DNA from 3 places in the Streptomyces sp. CC0208 genome. Region 3 is predicted to be linked to each of the others. Evidence: riboswitches for the same ligand, from Rfam matches in the RefSeq annotation. Region 3 holds a riboswitch; each other region holds the start of a gene.

What was found. A riboswitch is a leader RNA that binds a small molecule or an ion and turns the genes downstream of it on or off. The one in region 3 is predicted to bind S-adenosylmethionine.
Region 1: another riboswitch for S-adenosylmethionine. It lies ahead of D1369_RS44695 (putative leader peptide); the one in region 3 lies ahead of thrC (threonine synthase).
Region 2: another riboswitch for S-adenosylmethionine. It lies ahead of D1369_RS29845 (aminotransferase class V-fold PLP-dependent enzyme); the one in region 3 lies ahead of thrC (threonine synthase).

What each region holds. Positions count from the first base shown of each region.
Region 1 covers NZ_CP031969.1:207,657-209,918, reverse strand. Annotated here, with positions in the region: gene D1369_RS00985 (ABC transporter substrate-binding protein) at 1-898, opposite strand, end outside; gene D1369_RS44695 (putative leader peptide) at 1,102-1,218, opposite strand; SAM riboswitch class IV at 1,253-1,366, opposite strand; gene D1369_RS00980 (DUF1684 domain-containing protein) at 1,465-2,262, opposite strand, start outside.
Region 2 covers NZ_CP031969.1:6,492,703-6,494,964, reverse strand. Annotated here, with positions in the region: gene D1369_RS29845 (aminotransferase class V-fold PLP-dependent enzyme) at 1-774, opposite strand, end outside; SAM riboswitch class IV at 906-1,022, opposite strand; gene trpD (anthranilate phosphoribosyltransferase) at 1,101-2,165, opposite strand.
Region 3 covers NZ_CP031969.1:4,893,189-4,895,450, reverse strand. Annotated here, with positions in the region: gene thrC (threonine synthase) at 1-1,270, opposite strand, end outside; SAM riboswitch class I at 1,288-1,446, opposite strand; gene D1369_RS22505 (glucosyl-3-phosphoglycerate synthase) at 1,595-2,262, shown strand, end outside.

The DNA.
Region 1 (2,262 bases), 4.7 Mb from region 3:
CGCCGAGTCCGAAGACCACACCGGGGTTGGCCCGGCTCAACAGGGTGACCTGACCGCCCCCGAGCGCCACCTCGTTGGCCCTGCCGACGCTGCTGATCGCGTCCACCTGCCCGGACTGGAGGCTGCCGGCCCGCACCCCTGCCTCGGGAACGACTTTGAAGACCAGCTTGTCCAGGTAGGCCTCTCCCTTCTTGGACCACAGCGAGGAGCCCCAGTCGTAGCCGGTGCGCTTGGCCAGTGTGATCGACTGGTTCTGGACGTACTGCTTGAGCACGAACGGCCCCGACCCGATCACACCGTCACTGCACTTCTGCTGCGGGGTCTTCTTCACGCTCGCGGACGACTCGATGCCCAGCGAGTGGGTCGAAGTCGCCTGGAGGAACTGCGCGTTGGGCCTTCCGAAGGTCACCTTGACGGTGAGCGGGTCCACCACGGTGGTGCCCTTGACGCCGCTGAGATAGCCCTGGGCGAGGACCCCGAGGGCGCCGAGCTTCGGCACCGCGTCGAAGTTGTCCTTGACCACCTGCGCGGTCAGCTGGGAGCCGTCGCTGAAGGTGACGCCCGAGCGTAGATGGAAGGTGAACTCCGTGGCGTCGGCGTTGATGTCCCAGCTCTTGGCGAGCCACGGCACGATCTTGCCGGTCCTGGGGTCCTGGTCGGTCAGGGAGTCCACGGTCTGGCGCACCGAGTAGATGCTCTCGTTGCTGCCGACCTGCTGTGGATCCACACAGCCGGCGTCGGAACCCACCGCGAAGGTCAGGGTGCCACCGGACTTGGGCCGGTTGCTTCCGCTGCTGGAGTCGTTGCCCGAACCGCAGGCGGTCAGCAGAACACTGGTGGTCAGCAGGGCGGCGAGGGGCGCCCAGCGGGGGGCTCTGAGAGCCGGAAGTGCGTTCACGGAGGGTTCTCCTACTCGTGTCACCAGGCATGGAGGCGCCGTACAAGGCACGTCCGTGCAGGGGTGTGCGGCCCCGGCCGGCATCGGACCGGTGGCGGGGAAGCGCTGTGGAGACAGGGATCAGGGGGGAGCGAGGGTCAGCCGCAGGCGGGTGCGGTGACGACCGGCGCGTGCCGGACTGCGACCGGCGGCGAAAGGGCCCGTCAGGCCTGACAGAGACAGCTGGTCGAGCGCTTGAGGTCGATGTGGCGCCGACGCGAGAGCCGGGAGAACACGGTGGCGCCGGCGAGGCGGGCGCTCGGGTCACCACCGTGCGGCATGTCGGTCCTCCACATTTCCGGCCCCGGCCACGGGGCCACGCGCTTGCGGAGATCGTCGGTGATCCCGCCGGGCTTTCACCTGGAGCACCCCACCGCGGGGGAGGGTTGCCGGTCAGCGAGCCAGGGCTTGACGCTGACACTCAATGCCGTTCGTGATCGTACGGAGGGTACTTGTCGTACGTCAATGCCGGAAAGTGACGCCCTGCGGGGGCAGTTGGACCGGCACTTTGTCGGGCTCAGGCACGTTCAGGAGCCGCCGCGCTCGCGGGGGATCTTCTGACCGGCCTCGATCGCCACCGGCAACCGGTTCTCGGCCGGGGGCAGCGGGCAGGTGGCCAGGTCCGTGTAGGCGCACGGCAGGTTCGCGGCGCGGTTGAAGTCCAGGGCGACCGTACCGTCGGCGGCGGGCGGCTCCAGGGCGAGGGTCCGGTTGGCGGCGTAGGTGGTGACCCCGGAGGTCTCGTCGGTGAACAGCACCATCAGCCGGCCCGCACCAGGGCCGGGGAACGCGGTCAGGGACAGCTGACGGCCGTCCAGCTCGAACTCGATCCTGCCGGGAGCGTCGTACACATGCTCAAGGCCTTCCACGGCCGCGCCCACGGTGGTCGGCCGTGGCGTGTCGAAGGGGATGTAACGGCCCGTCACCGCCCAGCGCGGGTCGGGGGCGTAGGCGGGCGTTCCGGTGAAGGCCGTGCGCAGCGGTGCGTCCGGGTGCCGGGGGCGCAGGATGTCGTTGCCGCCGCGCTTGGCGACCTCGATGACCGCGTCTCCCCAGACGGCGTCGACGCCGCCACGCTCGGGAAGCACGCCGAAGCGGTGTTCACCGCGCACCGGCGTTCCGTCGACGACCAGTTCCTCGCCGTCGTCGAGGTCGACGACGACTCCGTCGGGTCCGGTGCGCCACTCGCCGGGCGCGTCCGGGAAGCGCTGCGGCCGGTCGTCGAGCCAGTGCAGGCCGGTGATCGCCAGGAATCCGTGCGGGGCGGCGAGCCGGGCCTCCTGGGCGTGGTACCACTCCAGCCAGTGCTCGGTGAAGGCGTGGAG
Region 2 (2,262 bases), 1.6 Mb from region 3:
GGCGCCGCCGCCCGCGAGGTAGGGGTCGGCGGCCCGCAGCCAGTCGGCGCGGCCGGCCAGGACGCCGGAGCCGAAGGGGGCGTAGAGCTTGTGGCCGGAGAAGGCGACCCAGTCGACGTCGAGGTCGCGGACGCTCACCGGGTGGTGCGGGGCGAGCTGGGCCGCGTCGAGCACGATGCGGGCACCGTGGGCGTGAGCGGCCGCCGCGAGCTCCCGTACCGGCCACAGCTCACCGGTGACGTTGGAGGCGCCGGTGACGCACGCCAGGGCCGGGCCGTGGGGGTCCCGGTCGGCGAGGGCCTTCTCCAGGGTCTCGACGGCCTGCCGCGGGGTGCGCGGGGCGTCGAGGTAGCTGACCCGGGCGTCCTGCCAGGGCAGCAGGCTCGCGTGGTGCTCGGTCTCGAAGACGAAGACCTGGCAGTCGGCGGGGAGCGCGGCGGCAAGGAGGTTGAGCGAGTCGGTGGTCGACCGGGTGAAGATCAGCTGGTCGTCGTCGCGGCAGTCGAGGAACTCGGTGACGGTCCTGCGGGCGTTCTCGAACAGGTCGGTCGACAGCTGGGAGAGGTAGCCGGCCCCGCGGTGCACGCTGCCGTAGTAGGGAGCGTACGCCGCCACGTCGTCCCAGACCCGCTGGAGGGCCGGTGCGCTGGCCGCGTAGTCGAGCGCCGCGTAGGTGACTTCGCCGCCGGTGACGAGCGGGACGGTGACATCCCGGCCCAGAACGGGCAGCTGGGCACAAATGGTCTGGGCGGCGGCAGCGGTGGAGACAGACATGGGGGACTCCCGTGAAAAGTCGTGGAAAGAAAGGTGAGACGGGTGCGCGGAGGCGGGGCTCGGCGGCCCTATCGCATTCGCTTGCTCACGGGAGACTCCCTCGAATGACCAGGATCCCTGGGTTCGTGAGGGATCCGCGCTTGCCGCAGACCTCGCTGCCTACGGCCTGGTCTTCACCCGGGGCACCCCGCCACGGACGGAGGGTTGCCGGACAGTCGGCCGGGGCCTCATGACTGTCACTCATGACCTGGTCAAAGAACGTACGTGAGGTGATCGCCGTCCCGCAACCCGTGTCCGGATCGCGGGACGACACCCTGGGGTGGCCGTTACGCGTTGCTCGCGGCCACCCATCGCTCCAGCGTCCGCTTCGCCGCCCCCGAGTCGATCGACGCGGCGGCCTTGTCCATCCCGGCCCGCAGTTGCTCGGCCAGGGTCCCGGTCCCCGGGTCCAGGGCCACCAGCGCGGCCGCCGAGTTCAGGAGTACGGCGTCCCGGACCGGGCCCGTCTCGCCGTCCAGGAGCTTCCTGGCGACCTCCGCGTTGTATGCCGGGTCACCGCCCCGCAGGGCCTCCACGGGCACCAGGTCGATGCCGACGTCCCGGGGGTCGAAGCTCTCCTCGGTGACCTTGCCCTCGCGGACGATCCAGACGCGGGAGGTCGATGTGGTCGTCAGCTCGTCGAGGCCGTCGTCACCGCGGAAGACGAGGGCGGAGTTGCCACGTTCGGCGAAGACGCCGGCGACGACCGGCGCCATGCGCGGATCGGCGACCCCGACCGCCTGGGACCGCACCCGGGCGGGGTTGGTCAGCGGGCCGAGGATGTTGAACACCGTGCGGATACCCAACTGCCCGCGGGCGGCGCCCGCGTGACGCAGCGCCGGGTGGAACTTGACCGCGAAGCAGAACGTGATCCCGGCCTCCTCGGCCACCTCGGCCACCCGCCCCGGGGTGAGCTCCAGGTTGACGCCGAGCTTCTCCAGGACGTCCGAGGCACCGGACGCGGAGGAGGCGGCCCGGTTGCCGTGCTTGACGACCGTGGCGCCGGAGCCGGCCACGACGATCGCCGACATCGTGGAGATGTTGACGGTCTTGGCGCCGTCGCCTCCGGTGCCGACGACGTCGACCGTGCGCCCGGGGACCTCGATCACGTTGGCGTGCTCGTACATCGCCCGGACGAGCCCGTTGATCTCCTCGACCGTCTCGCCCTTGGCCCTGAGGGCGACCACGAAGCCGGCGATCTGCGCGTCGGTCGCCTCGCCCTGCATGATCCGGTCCATGGCCCACGCCGTGGCGTCGGCGCTCTGGTCACGGCCGTACAGCAGGGCGTTCAGTACCTCGGGCCAGGAACGGCCCGCCGCGGTGTTGCCTCCAGCGGGGGTCACAGCGCTCATGGGGCCGCTCCAGATGTCGTAGAAAAGTGTGCCCACACCCTATCCAGCCCAGCGCACGACGCAGGGTCCCGTCCGGCGTTCGGACGGGACCCCGGAC
Region 3 (2,262 bases):
CAGCCTCTCGGAAAGAGTCCAGGTTCGGACGAATCGTGGCGGTGAGCCCGGTACCGGCCACCGCGTCCAGGGTCTTGAGACCGTCGCCGGTGTTCAGCACCACCGTGGTCTTCGTCGGGTCGAGGACACCGTTCTCGATCAGCTTGCGGGTCACCCCCACCGTCACGCCACCCGCGGTCTCCGCGAAGATGCCCTCGGTCCGCGCCAGCAGCTTGATCGCGTCCACGACCTGCTCGTCGTTCACGTCCTCCACCGCACCGCCGGTACGGCGCGCGATGTCCAGCACGTACGGGCCGTCCGCCGGGTTGCCGATGGCGAGCGACTTGGCGATGGTGTTCGGCTTCTGGGGGCGGACCACGTCGTGCCCGGCCTTGTACGCCACCGACACCGGCGAGCACCCCTCGGCCTGCGCGCCGAAGATCTTGTACGGCCTGTCCTCGACGAGCCCGAGCTTGATCAGCTCCTGCAGACCCTTGTCGATCTTCGTGAGCTGCGAACCGGAGGCGATCGGCACGACCAGCTGGTCGGGGAGCTGCCAGCCGAGCTGCTCGCAGATCTCGTACGCCAGGGTCTTGGACCCCTCCGCGTAGTACGGCCGCAGGTTGACGTTGACGAAGCCCCAGCCCTCGCCGGCCGGGTCGCCGATCAGCTCGGAGCAGAAGCGGTTCACGTCGTCGTAGTTGCCCTCGATGCCGACCAGCTCGCCGCCGTAGACCGCGGCCATGACGACCTTGGCCTGCTCCAGGTCGTGCGGGATGAACACGCAGGAACGGAAGCCGGCCCGGGCGGCCGCGGCACCCACCGCACCGGCGAGGTTGCCGGTGGAGGAGCAGGAGAGGGTGGTGAAGTTGAAGGCGCGCGCGGCCTCGATGGCCTGCGCGACGACGCGGTCCTTGAAGGAGTGCGTCGGGTTGCCGGAGTCGTCCTTGATGTACAGGCCGCCGGTCACGCCGAGCTCGCGGGCGAGGTTGTCGGCCTTGACGAGCTGGGTCCAGCCGGGGTTGATGTTGGGCTTGTCCGCCACGTCCGCGGGGACGGGCAGCAGCGGGGCGTAGCGCCAGATGTTCGCGGGTCCCGCCTCGATGCGCTTGCGGAGGTCCTCGGTGTCGTAGGCCGAGAAGTCGTAGGCGATCTCGAGCGGGCCGAAACACTCCTCACAGGCGAAGACCGGGCCGAGCGGGACGCGGTGGCCGCATTCGCGGCAGCTCAGTGCCGCGGCGGGACCCAGATCGACGGAGTTCGTGGTGCTTGCAACTGTCTGCGCAGCCATGGAGGCGAGGCCCTTTCTCCTCATCTTCCTCACGACGCATCTCGCCGTGAGACGGATTTGGCACCTTCCCGAGTCGGGAGCCTCGCGGAGACGATCGTCAGCGATCGCTACGAGAACCGACTGGAGGGTTGCCGGGGCTTCATCGGGCCGTATCCCTCTGCCCCTCTGGATGAGCGGTATGAAGTTGTGAACGGCGGGCCACCCAGGACATGCGATGGTCACCCGCGTTGTTCAAGACTGTAACCGAAGGCCAGGACAGTTGAGAGAGTCGTCCGAACGGCGAGATGGATCACACGCAGATCACACGCAGAGGAGCCGCGCACTGTGCTGAACGAAGTCGAGCGCTGGCTGGCCACCCGTTCCTGGTCCGCGAGCGATCGCCCACTCCACCGGATCATGGCCGCGAAGCGGAGCACGGGGCGGACCGTCAGTGTCGTCCTGCCCGCGCTCAACGAGGAGGAGACGGTCGGTGACATCGTCGCCGTGATCCGTCATGACCTCATGCAGCAGGTCCCGCTCGTCGACGAGATCGTCGTCGTCGACTCGGGATCGACCGACCGTACGTCCGAGGTCGCCGAGGCGGCCGGCGCGCGGGTCGTCCACCGTGACGACATCCTCCCGCGTATACCGGCCGTGCCCGGCAAGGGCGAGGTCCTGTGGCGTTCCCTGCTCGTCACCAGCGGGGACATCGTCTGTTTCATCGACGCCGACCTGAAGGAGTTCTCCTCGGACTTCGTCGCCGGCATCGTGGGCCCGCTGCTCACCGACCCCGAGGTCGACCTGGTCAAGGGCATGTACGACCGTCCCCTGGGCGGCGCCGCCGGGCAGGGCGGCCGGGTCACCGAGCTCATGGCGCGCCCGCTGCTGAACATGCACTGGCCGCAGCTGGCCGGTTTCGTACAGCCGCTGGGCGGTGAGTACGCGGCCCGGCGTTCGCTGCTGGAGCAGCTGCCGTTCCCCGTCGGCTACGGCGTCGAGCTGGGCATGCTGGT